DNA from 3 places in the Solibacillus daqui genome. Region 3 is predicted to be linked to each of the others. Evidence: riboswitches for the same ligand, from Rfam matches in the RefSeq annotation. Region 3 holds a riboswitch; each other region holds the start of a gene.
What was found. A riboswitch is a leader RNA that binds a small molecule or an ion and turns the genes downstream of it on or off. The one in region 3 is predicted to bind thiamine pyrophosphate.
Positions count from the first base shown of each region.

Region 1 (4,218 bases), 2.0 Mb from region 3:
GTTAATCCGTTTGCATATGCCTCACGCTCAACAGCTTTACCAATTTGGTTTAACTTTGAACCTGCTTTTACTTTTGTCATTGCACGATCAAAAGCAGCTTTAGCTACTGCACAAAGTCTTTCTTTTTCTTCATACCCTTCACCTACTACAAAAGAAATCCCTGTATCTGCAAAGTAACCATCTAAAGAGCCTGATACGTCGATGTTTACGATATCACCTTCTTGGATCACTTTGCTACCTGGAATCCCGTGTGCAACTTCGTGGTTTACTGAAATACATGTATATCCAGGGAAATCATATTCGCCTTTTGGACCTGAAATAGCCCCCGCCTCTGCAAACATACGACCTGCAATTTCATCTAACTCTTTTGTTGTAACACCTGGTACTGTCGCAGCTTTCATCGCTTCACGAATCTCTGCACAAATGCGTCCGATTTTTTTAAACGCTTGAATTTCTTCTTGAGTTGTAACAATCATGTGTAACTTCCTTCCTCTTAAAACTCTACCCCTAACTATAACATACTTAAAATTCATTATACGAATAAACGCTTCAATAAAACAACTGTTTACGCAGGATAATCTAAGGAATATAAAAGGAGATAATACATGATTAAGGTGGATGCCATGCAACCGATTTATATTTATTTAATAACAGATCTATGCCCCTTTTTCGTGATCATTTTTTTAGCAATTTATGCCCTCGCACACATCATTAGAGCTATCGAAAACCGATGAATTTTTTTATCGCTTGTTAGCATATTAATCATACTCATTCATGCCATTCTTGCAACGTTTATCAAGACGTTATCAGCATCCGATTTCCATCAAAAGTTCATATGGTTCAATCGTGAAAGTTTTCTTAATAATATATGACTTTACGGCGTAGTTGGTTTTATGGCTGTAATTGCATTTTTTTGTCTGCTTGAATAGCTCGTCAAATCATACAACGATGCACGGTACAAAATTATATTTCAGATATGAAAATGTAAGGCGATAAACCCAATAATAAAGTATTGAATGAAAAAAGGTGTAGTTCGCTATTTGAACTACACCTTTTTTTACTTATTTAAATGTTTGTAATAACCTTGGTGCTGTTGTAAATAACAACACAGCAATTACCGCAGTCAAAATTGTTGCCGGTAGCATGTATGAACCATTATAAATAATTGAATAAATCCAAACATTATCATCACCAGCATATTCTTTAAAGAACACCACACCCGCAAGTAAATGCGAAATAAAACGTAATGTTCCTCCTAATAGTGCACCAAGTACAATATAAATTGTCATTTTCTTTTTATCTACGCTTTTTGCTGCCTGTAATAATGGTTTACGGATCACTGCGACCAATCCTACTACTGTAAAGGCAAGACCATAATCTAAAATTGCCTGGAACCAATGTACAATATACCCGCCAAACATTATTTGTAATACGCCAATAATAAGACCTGTCGCAAGCCCAGCAGTTAATCCCCAACGAATCGCCATCAGCATAATTGGTAACATCACAAAGCTAATCGAACCACCTTGTGCCCACAGTTTAAATGAAAATTGATCTAACACAATTCCGATACCTGCAAATATGGCAATTTCAACCAGCATTAATAATTTCTTTTTGTCCATAACAAAGCCCCTTTCTTTTTCCGATGTAACAGAAGTTAAAGAAGGAATAGAAAAGCAAAAAAAAGCAATAATTAGGATAAAATCCTAACCATTGCTTGAACAGTCGGTTTCTATCCACATCCCTACGCAAGTGCTAACTTACAGGTTCAAAGAGTCAGCGCAATATCCGTGCGCAATCTCAGCCGACTTAATCGGCCCCCCTTGTGGTACATCTCGATACTATTGTTTGAACACAATCATTGTAGCCAATAATGTGACAATTTTCAACCTCTTTCTTTGAAACTATTTTTCACCTTATCCGTATGATGAATTAAAAGGAGTGGATTTTTATGAATCAATCAAAGGGATTAAGTGCACTTGGCTATTTAAGCTTCTATTTTGCGCCGTTTATTTTACCACTTATCGTTTTTTTCGTGACAAAGGATGATTTTGTCAAACATCATAACAAACGGGCTTTTATTTCACAGCTATTTCCGATTGTTTTAGGTATTATTTACTTTATTTCATTTATTGTATTTGTAGTTACAGATAGTAATTTTTACGGACCGGGTAACTTATTTGAAGGTTGGATTTTTATTGGTTTCATCATTTTGGCAGTCATTTCATTTGCGATTGCGATTTGGAATCTTGTGCAAGCCATTAAAGTATTACGCTAATGTTTAATATGGCCCAATTATTGGGTATATTTTTAATACAATTTCCGTTTCATTAAGGAGTGTCATTCATGAAGTTAAATAAAGTTATTAAAACAGCCATCAAATACGGACCGATCGTTTACCCAATTATAAAAAAAGTTCTCGATAATCGTTCAACACCAAAACAACCAAACATTCCACGGACTCCTAAAAAATAAAGAAACTAAAGAACTGTCCTAAAAGTGTTAACTTTTTGGACAGTGCTCCACTCATGTGTTAATTATCCGCTGTAGGTTGTTTTTCTCGGTGTTCGCAAGTAAAGAACGAATGCTAAAAACATCAGGTCCTGTGACAACGCATTCACGACTAGCTTTTTGCTAGTCTCCATCCTTAGTGCAAAGGGCTTGTCCAGAAATTACTTTCCGGACAAGCCCTTCGTTTCTTTTACTTCACAATAATTTCAGTTGTACTATGACCTTCTTTTAACTTTTTCACTTGTAAAATCGCTGGCATTGCTGCTTTTAATTCGGCGACATGCGAAATAATACCGATAAGTCGTCCTGTTTGCTGAAGGTCAATTAAAATATCAATCGCACGGCGTAACGCCTCCTCATCGAGCGTACCAAAACCTTCATCGATAAACATCGTATCTATATGCACACTTCCTTGTACACTTTGAATAACATCCGCCATCCCAAGTGCCAAGGATAATGAAGCATTGAATTTTTCGCCACCAGACAACGTTTTAACATCACGTGTTTGCCCTGTATTGCTATCATAAACATCAATACTTAAACCACTTTGCGCATTACCCTCTTTACGCCCAGTAGATTTCAGGAAATATTGACCATTTGATAAAATCCGTAAGCGTTCATTTGCGGCATGCGTTACCTTTTCTAAATAGCCAATTTGTGCAAAGCGTTCAAAGCTGATTTTCGCATCATTTTGACCACGCACAAGATCATATACATGCTCCATTTGCTGTAATTTTACTTTATAGCTTTCAATCTGGTCTGCAGATTGTTCAAGCTTCTGTAATGTTGTTAGGCATTGTGTTCCATAGGATTCCGTTTGCTTCATCGCTGCATAACGCTCATCTTGTTCGTTATTTAATGTTGTTAGGTGTTGTTGAAGCTCAGTTAAATCCGCAAGCTGCTTTCCTTCAAGCTGCTCCTGGTCTTCAGTAATTTGCGCCGTTAATGTATGCAGCTGTTGCTTGTACGCTTCAAGCATCTGACGAATTTCATGCTGTGCTTGCTCTGCTAATAATGCTTGTTGATAGCTTTCTAATGAGAAGTGTTCGTTTTGCAATGACGTTGCAAATGCAATATGTGCTAATTCATGCTCATGCTGCTTATCCGATAAATGATTCACCTCATGTAGCTGATTGACCTCACTTGAATTTTGCTGTAATTGTGCCTGTTGCAATGCATCGAAAGCTCGCTTTAACTCGTTCTTTAATGATTGATGCTGCTGAAGTTGATTGGATAAAGCAATTTGAACTTCAGCAACTGTAGTAAATTGTGGTAACAATGATAGCTCACTTTGCTCAAGTTTGCCCTTTTCCTGTGCTAGCTGCGTCTGAATTTCTTGAACGTATGCCTGTCCTTTTTCAAGACGCCCTTGAATTACTTCACGCTTTTCGTTGAATTGTTCTAGCTGTGTGCGTTCAGTTGTTAATTGCTGTTGCTTTACTCGCAAATCTGCTAGATGTGAAGCTAATGTTTGTAGCTGTTCCTCATACTGTGCTAATGCCTCTAGCTGTAATTGCTGGCGTTGTATTTGGTTATGCTTTTCAGTATTTGTTTGTTGCTCAATTTCAAGTTTTGATTGTACTTGATAATAGCTTTGGCGAGCTGCATCTGATTGTTGTCGCAATTGCTCTATTTGCGTGTCATCCACTTGAAGCATTTCACTATTATGAATAGCTGGATGTTCTGTACTACCACATACCGGGCAAG
Region 1 covers NZ_CP114887.1:3,478,001-3,482,218, forward strand. Annotated here, with positions in the region: gene map (type I methionyl aminopeptidase) at 1-476, opposite strand, end outside; gene thiT (energy-coupled thiamine transporter ThiT) at 1,062-1,622, opposite strand; TPP riboswitch at 1,725-1,834, opposite strand; gene O7776_RS17150 (magnetosome magnetite crystal formation protein family) at 1,952-2,278, shown strand; gene O7776_RS17155 (hypothetical protein) at 2,347-2,475, shown strand; gene O7776_RS17160 (AAA family ATPase) at 2,702-4,218, opposite strand, start outside.
Region 1: it holds a riboswitch for thiamine pyrophosphate, as region 3 does, so the genes downstream of both, thiT (energy-coupled thiamine transporter ThiT) here and thiM (hydroxyethylthiazole kinase) in region 3, are expected to answer to the same signal.

Region 2 (4,218 bases), 1.4 Mb from region 3:
ACCAGCAATAGAAATACAACAGGAATTTTCCAATTTTTCATTTTCTGTTTCTCCTCTAATTTTCATATTTCCATTTTCTAAGAACGATTCTCTCAATCCATGTGGCGAACGCAAACAGTAGGATTCCTAAAAAAGTTAATATCGTAATTGCAGCGAATACACCTTCCGCATTCAAATTCCCAGACATTCTTCGGCTATAATAACCTAACCCTTCACTTGCACCTAGCCATTCCCCAATGGTTGCCCCTACTAATGCAAATACAATAGCCATTTTAAAACCTGAGAAGAATGAAGGTAATGCCATTGGAATATGTAGCTTTAGAAAGATTTGCTTGCGGGAAGCACCCATCGAACGAAATAGTTCGATATAATCTTTATCGCATGCTCTTAAACCATCATAGGTGCTCACCACAACAGGGAAAAATGAGATAAGCACCGTTACTGCCACCTTACTCCAAATAGAATAACCAAACCAAAGTACAAAAATAGGAGATAGTGCAATGATTGGAATCATTTGCGAAATGATGACAGCCGGATACATTACTTTTTCTATAGGTTTAAAGCAAAACATCCCGATAGCAAGAGACACCCCCAATAGGACGGTTATCAAAAAGCCGATGAAAAACTCGATTGTGGTTGCCTTTAAATGCACGAAAATGAGGACTCGCCAATTATCGATAATCATCTGCAGAACTCCTGTTGGTGCTGGTATAATAAAGCTCGGCACAATGCCTTGCCTTACGAGCACTTCAAGTACAACAAGAACGATTATAAAAAACAGTAGGAATAAAGCGTATTGTTGAAACCAACTTCTAATCTGTTTCACTAGAAATCTTCCTTTCTAGCTTTCTTCTTAGAGCTATACCAGCTTCTGAATAGCTCATTTCATTGGCACGTGGTCTTGGCAAATCCACGATGATTTCCTCTACGCTTTTATCTTGATGCAAGATTAAAATGCGATCACTTAGTAAAATCGCTTCCTCTAAATCATGGGTAATAAAGAGCACTGTTTTCTTTAATTGTTGCCACATCGACAATAACCAACTCTGCATTTCTTTTTTCGTAAAAGCATCCAATGCCCCAAATGGTTCATCAAGTAATAACACATCTTTACCTGTTAAGAGTGCTCTTAAAAAAGCTGCGCGCTGTCTCATTCCACCTGATAGTTCCTTCGGATAAGCTTGTACATAATCCTTTAAACCAACTCGCTCAATCCAGACAATTGCTTCCTCTTTTGTTAGCAATACGTTCTTTTGAATCTCTGCTGCGATCATGACATTTTCCAAAATTGTACGCCATGGCAGCAGCAAATCCTTTTGTGGCATAAAACCCACATCACCAGGGGCTACTTGACGATCATCAATAACAATACTCCCCTCATCGGGTGTAAGTAGTCCCGTCATCAGTTTAAAAATCGTGCTTTTTCCTGTACCGCTTCTGCCAATTATTGATACGAATTCCCCCTGCTTAATTTCCATATTCAATTTTAAGATTACAGGAGGGGAATGTTTCTCAAAAGCATAGGTCACATTTTGCAAGCTAACTACCATTTTTTCAACACCTTCTTAAATAAACTAAATCGGCCAATCCTGATTGTAATAGTTCATATCCCAGAATAAATATTCATACTTTGACGTCATTTGGAAATGTTTTTCTAACTGGGCTAGCTCTCGCTCGGGCTTCCCATCTGCTAATTCATTCATTACACCAATTAACCATTTTGCACCGTTGCCAAATTCCTCTGAATCGTATGTTTCTATCCACTTGGCATAAGGATTATTTGCTAAATCATGACCAAACTGTGCTCTTAGCAGCTTTCCAATTTCCCAATAATCCCACGCACAGGGTAATAGGCAGGCCACTACTTCCGCCAGGCTACCACTTTGCGCAGCATTTAACATATAATTCGTATATGCTAAATTCGCAGGCGTTGGTTTGGTTGCCTCCAACTCTTCTGATGTAATTCCAAATTCCGCAGCAAATTGACGATGTAAATTCATTTCAAAATGGAGTGTATCATTTAATATCGCAGCAAACTTCCCCATCATATCGAGATCCGTTGATTTGACAGAGGCAATGGCAAATAGTTTGGCATAATCGATTAAATACACATAATCCTGCTTCATGTATTGGATAAATTTATCCTTATCAAGTGTTCCCTTCCCTAGTTCTTGCACAAATGGATGGCTATGATTTGCGTCCCAAATAGGTTGCACATTTCTAAAAAGTCGATCAGTAAATTTTTCTGTTTTCACATTCATTGTTGTTTCCTCCTTTTTTTATAACAAGTAATTTAAAAAAAATAAAAACCACTTCCTAAAATAGGAAATGGTTTCGTCGCATAAGTTGTACACACATACACTCGAAACTACTTCCCTACGCTAGTCCTAACTAGATCCGGTTCAAAGGGTTCTTCTCAGCCAATGGCGCCCCTAGCAGTTTATCTACTTATTCAATTCTTTATGAAATCCATGGATAACTTATAATCTTCTTACCCACTAAAAATAAAAACCCCACTCTTTTTAGAGAGCGGGGGAATGTACATGTGTCCTATCAACATGCCTCACTTCCCTACGCTAGTCCTAACTAGATCCGGTTCAAAGGGTTCTTCTCAGCCAGTGGCGCCCCTAGTGCTTTTAGTAATATTTATTTTCTTCTATATCATAACATGACTTACAATTTACGCAAGTGATTTCAAGTGAACAATACATTTTTGTCCAACTTATAATCCACCACGGACCTTTTCTTAATGCCCTTGATGATACTCATTATACACATCTCTTTTCGAAAGTCCACGCAATTTTGCTACTTCCTTTATCGCTTCTTTCGACGATATTTGAGTTTCTTCTATTATATAGTTTACATGTTCATCTAACGTCATATCAGTCCAATAGTTTTCTTCTTCTTCCACTTCGCCTGATGTATTGCCTTCAACTACTACACAAAACTCACCACGAATTTCATTGTCATTAGCCCAAGTAATCGCTTCCTCCATTGAACCCCGTAAAAACTCTTCAAATTTCTTTGTTAATTCACGTGCTAATGTAATTTGTCGATTGCCAAGAACTAGTTGTAAATCCTTTAATGTATCCTTTAAGCGATGAGGTGCTTCATAAAATAAAAGCGTTTCTTCTCGTTTACTTAATTTTTCAAGCTGCTCACGACGCCCTTTTTTGTTGCGATTCAAAAAGCCGAAGAAATAAAATGGCTGCGGTGTAATGCCTGATGCAATAAGTGCTGTCAAAGCAGCATTTGCCCCAGGAATTGGCACAACAGCAAAGTCTTCTGCGATGGCTTTTGCTGCAATATCCGCGCCTGGGTCTGAAATACACGGTAACCCAGCATCACTAACAAGTGCTACTGATTTTCCTTCACGTAAAAATGCTAATAATTTTTCGCCACCTACTTCTAAGTTGTGCTCATGATAACTAATTAAAGGTGTTTGAATATCAAAATAGTTACAAAGTTTTCTCGTATTACGCGTATCTTCTGCTGCAATAATATCCACTTCTTTTAAAATGCGCAGCGCACGCATTGTCATATCTTCTAAATTGCCAATCGGCGTTGCAACTAAATATAAGCAACTCCCCTGTTCATGCTGACTACTCTTCTGCGATTTCATCATTCGCCCTCCTCATATATTCAAACTTTTTTGCTCGTGTTAATTGTTTAAAGGCATATTCTGCCGACATTGCTTGCTGTTTTGTATCGAATGTTTCATAATACACACATTTTACTGGACCACGTGCGCGTGTATACTTTGCACCCTTGCCAGTATTATGCGCTGTTATTCGCTTGTCCAAATTATTCGTATAACCCGCATACAGCGAGGCATCACTACACTCCAACACATAAAAATAATGCTCAGTTTTCGTCGCCATATAATAACGCCCTCACTTCTGGCGTGTATTCGTTATTGTCTTCATATACATAAAGCGGAGGTAAAATTTTTAAATCCGGCTTACCGTCTTTAATTGCTTCAATCAACAGTGTATTCGCTTCCTTACCACGCTTCGGATACACAAATTGTATACGCTTTGGCTCTAATCGATTTGCACGCATTGCCGTTACAATATCTAATAAACGGCCTGGACGATGCACAAACGCAACCTTACCACCTTGCTTTAATAAGCGACTTGATGCTTCTACCGCTTGTTCTAACGTTAAATGTATTTCATGTCGCGCAATCGCATAATGTTCACTCGTATTTTTTTCGCT
Region 2 covers NZ_CP114887.1:55,524-59,741, reverse strand. Annotated here, with positions in the region: gene O7776_RS00275 (ABC transporter substrate-binding protein) at 1-41, opposite strand, end outside; gene O7776_RS00270 (ABC transporter permease) at 56-826, opposite strand; gene O7776_RS00265 (ABC transporter ATP-binding protein) at 813-1,550, opposite strand; gene tenA (thiaminase II) at 1,575-2,261, opposite strand; TPP riboswitch at 2,357-2,444, opposite strand; TPP riboswitch at 2,552-2,639, opposite strand; gene rsmI (16S rRNA (cytidine(1402)-2'-O)-methyltransferase) at 2,747-3,622, opposite strand; gene O7776_RS00250 (GIY-YIG nuclease family protein) at 3,603-3,881, opposite strand; gene O7776_RS00245 (tRNA1(Val) (adenine(37)-N6)-methyltransferase) at 3,865-4,218, opposite strand, start outside.
Region 2: it holds a riboswitch for thiamine pyrophosphate, as region 3 does, so the genes downstream of both, tenA (thiaminase II) here and thiM (hydroxyethylthiazole kinase) in region 3, are expected to answer to the same signal.

Region 3 (4,218 bases):
TTTTCTAATATAATACGAGTAAAATATAGACTGGAGGTGCGTGATGCAAAAAATGGTTAATTATTTTCATCCGTTAGTATGGATTATTTTATGTGGTACGATTTTTGTTCGGACAGCTAGCTTTATGGCTATTCCATTTTTAGCGCTCTATTTACACAATGAGTTAGAGGCATCACCGCTAATAATAGGGATAACAATCGGGATTGCGCCACTATTTTCAACATTTGGTGGGTTAATTGGGGGCTATTTGACGGATCGTTTCGGACGAAAAAGCGTTATTATTACAACGGTTTTCATTTGGAGTCTAACCTTCGCTGGCTTTGCGTTTGCGCCATCAGCAATCTTTTTTGTCGTTTTGAATGCGTTGAATGGACTGTGCCGCTCGTTTTTTGAACCGGGTACGCAGGCGCTAATGATTGATTTTACCGAAAATGAAAAAAAGCGTAGACTGTTTTCAGTGCGTTATACAGCAATTAATATAGCAGCGGTCATTGGTCCATTATTAGGTGTTTGGATATCCGATCTTTCAAGCCCTGCCATACCATTTGCGATTACGGGTATTATGTATGCGATGTATGGGGTATTTTTACTCGTTGTGCTGAATCGTTATGAAATGAAACAAAACAAACTTTCAAATACACAGCATGTTTTTACGATTTTCAAAGCGGTGTTTCAAGATCAAAAGCTATTATTATTCATTGCGGGTGGCATATTAGTTGTACTAGGCTATTCGCAATTTGATTCGACATTGCCTCAGTTTATTAATATGAATGTGGAAGACGGTGTAAAACTGTTTTCGTATGTTATTATCGCCAATTCAATAACGGTACTGGCATTACAATTGCCACTGACAATGATGATAGAAAAAATGTCAATTTATACATCGTTAAAAATGGGGATTATTATCTTTTCGGTTGGTTTATTTTTATTTGGTTTGTCGGACAGTGCGTGGATGTTTATCGCGAGTATGATTGTGTTTTCGATTGGAGAAATTTTCTGTTTTCCAATGATGAATGCGGTAATTGAAGAAATCGCACCAGAAGATCAGAAGGGGACGTATTTAGGCGCTGCGCAACTCAAAAATATCGGAGGCTTTATTGGACCGATTTTTGGTGGGTGGCTTTTAACGTCTGCAATCGATTTTATGTTTGCGATTATTGCCGCTTTGATGTTCAGTAGCATTTTAATTTATCGTAAAGCACTTAGAACTTCATAGTGTGGTGAAATCTTACAATAAACCTTGCGTTAAAAATTTTGTTTTGTTACACTCATACTAATTAATTGCATTTGCAGGGGGACACATTGTGTTGAGAAGGTAAAACCTGACCCTTAGAACCTGACCGTTAATACGGACGTAGGGAGCAAAGTACATCATTTTTAAATTGTACTTACTAGGGCTCTGCGTATTTTTACGTGGAGCTTTTCGTTTGCAAATACTTTAATTGCGGGGGGACACATCGTGTTGAGAAGGTTAAAACCTGACCCTTAGAACCTGAACAGTTAATACTGGCGTAGGGAGCAAACACAGGGTGAATCTACTCTTTTTTGGCGTCTCTATATATAGAGACGCCTTTTTGCCTTTACGTCCACCAAAAGAGGAGTGAATATCGTTGAGTCTACAAAAAATTAATGAGAAAAAGCCTTTAATCCATTGTATTACAAACTATGTTGTTGCAAATTTTACTGCGAATGGCTTATTAACAATTGGGGCATCTCCCGTTATGGCAGATGCTTTTGAAGAAGTGGCAGAAATGACTCGTATAGCCAATGCGCTATTACTAAATATTGGCACACTAAATGACCGTACAGTTCAGTCCATGCTAGCTGCGGGAAAAAGCGCAAATGAACATCAAGTTCCGATCGTATTAGATCCTGTTGGTGCGGGTGCTACTGCGTTTCGCTCACAAACAACGCATACGCTATTACAGCAGTTAAAAATCACTTTAATACGCTGTAATATTGGAGAGCTTGCCGCTATTGCAGGCGCGAATTGGCAGGCAAAGGGTGTTGATAGTGGTTCGGGTGAGCTCGATGTTGTACAAACTGCAAAAATGATTGCCAAAAAATACAACTGCCTGGTGATTGTGACTGGTAAGGAAGATGTATTAACTGATGGACAGCAGGTAGAAATCATTGCTGGTGGTCATGAAAAGATTACGAAAATTACTGGAAGTGGCTGTTTATTGAGCGCAATTTGTGCTGCTCTTTTAGCAAGTAGCAATGAGCCTTTTGAGGATTTAGCTGCTCTATTGCGTGAATACAAGCAAATAAGTTTAAACGCTTATGCTCCCATGGGAACGTTCCATGAAAATTTCTTCAATCAATTAGAACAGTTTGCGGAGGTGCGCGGATGATTGCATGTACAATTGCAGGTTCAGATAGTAGTGGCGGTGCAGGGATTCAGGCCGATATCAAAACATTTCAGGAACTTGGCGTGTTTGGCACGTCTGTTATAACAGCTTTAACTGCACAAAATACATTAGGCGTGCATGGAATTTATCCGACAACTGTTGAATTTGTTCAAGCACAATTGAAGGCAGTACTTGAAGATTTAGAGGTCAAAGCTATAAAAACAGGTATGCTATTTAATGCTGAAATTATTGCTGGGGTCGTTTCATTACTGAAAGAACATCAAATTCCAATAATCGTAGATCCAGTTATGATTGCAAAGGGTGGTGCGAGCTTACTACAGCAGCAGGCGATCCAAGCAATGAAAGAGCAATTACTTCCAGTGGCTACGGTTTGTACACCGAATATCCCAGAGGCAGAGGTGCTGACAGGTCGGACAATTGAAACCGCGGAAGATATTGAGCTTGCGGGACGTGATTTATTGGCTTTAGGCGTCAAGTGTGTAGTCATGAAAGGTGGACATTTACAAGGAGAAAAGGCGATTGATACGGTATTCATCAGCGGCGGGCCTACCTTTATGATGGAAACCGAGCGCTACGAAACGAAGCATACGCATGGAACGGGCTGTACATTTTCAGCGGCAATAACGGCTGAAATCGCAAAAGGAAGCTCACTAAAGGACGCGATTATAGAAGCGAAAAAATTTGTTCAACTTGCAATAAGCCATCCGTTAAATATCGGTCATGGCTTTGGACCAACGAATCATTTTGCGTATCGACAGCAGCAAGGGACGTGTAAAGTCAATGTCTATTAAATTAGATAAATATTTCATTATGGGAACGAATAATTGCCAAAGTGAGCCACTAATTATTTTAGAGAAGGCACTGCAAGCCGGAATTACGATGTTTCAATGGCGGGAAAAGGGCAATGGTGCATTACAAGGAGAAGCGTATGAGCAATTCGCGCGTGCGTGCCAACAACTTTGTAAGCAATATAAGGTCCCGTTTATTGTCAATGATGATGTGAAACTGGCGTTGAAATTGGATGCAGATGGGATTCATGTTGGGCAGGACGATTTAGCGATTGAAGCCTTTCGTCAACTTGCAGCGCATAAAATCGTTGGGGTTTCGGTTCATAATATGGAAGAATTAGAGAAGGCAATGCGTGCGGGTGCGGATTATGTTGGCATTGGTCCTATTTTTGCAACTACATCAAAAGAAGATGCAAAGGCTCCAGCAGGTGTTACATTTTTAAAGGAAGCAAAAACATGCTATCCTGATTTTCCGATGGTGGCAATTGGAGGTATCACGCCTTTAAACAGCGCTTTTATACGTGAAGCGGGTGCGGACGGTGTGGCAGTCATTTCTGCCATAAGTTTAAGTGAAGATATTCATCAAACGGTACAATCGTTGTAATGGTGAAAGTGGATGAGGGACGTCTCATCCACTTTTTTTCATTGGGTAAGCCATTGTTAAAATGTGAAGTTTAGTTATAAATGATGTACAAGCGTGAATTTTTTTAATATTCTATTATTATTACAAATTCGAGGTGAGCATATTGAAAGCAATTGAAATGAAAAACTTTGGTACTTCGGAAAATTTACAGCTAGCGGAATTACCATTACCATCCATTTCGGCAACGGATGTAATCGTGAAGCTACATGCAGCAGGGGTAAATCCAAGTGATGTTTATACATCAACAGGTACATATGCCATCAAACCACAATTACCATACACACCGGGCTTAGATGGCGCGGGAATTGTGGAAGCAGTTGGAGAAGCGGTAACAAATGTACAAGTAGGCGACCGCGTATTTGTCGCAAGCTTACCAGGTGCAACGACGGGGACATTTGCAGAAGCGGTCGTATGT
Region 3 covers NZ_CP114887.1:1,497,298-1,501,515, forward strand. Annotated here, with positions in the region: gene O7776_RS07120 (MDR family MFS transporter) at 44-1,216, shown strand; TPP riboswitch at 1,282-1,378, shown strand; TPP riboswitch at 1,437-1,535, shown strand; gene thiM (hydroxyethylthiazole kinase) at 1,611-2,354, shown strand; gene thiD (bifunctional hydroxymethylpyrimidine kinase/phosphomethylpyrimidine kinase) at 2,351-3,163, shown strand; gene thiE (thiamine phosphate synthase) at 3,153-3,764, shown strand; gene O7776_RS07140 (NADPH:quinone reductase) at 3,907-4,218, shown strand, end outside.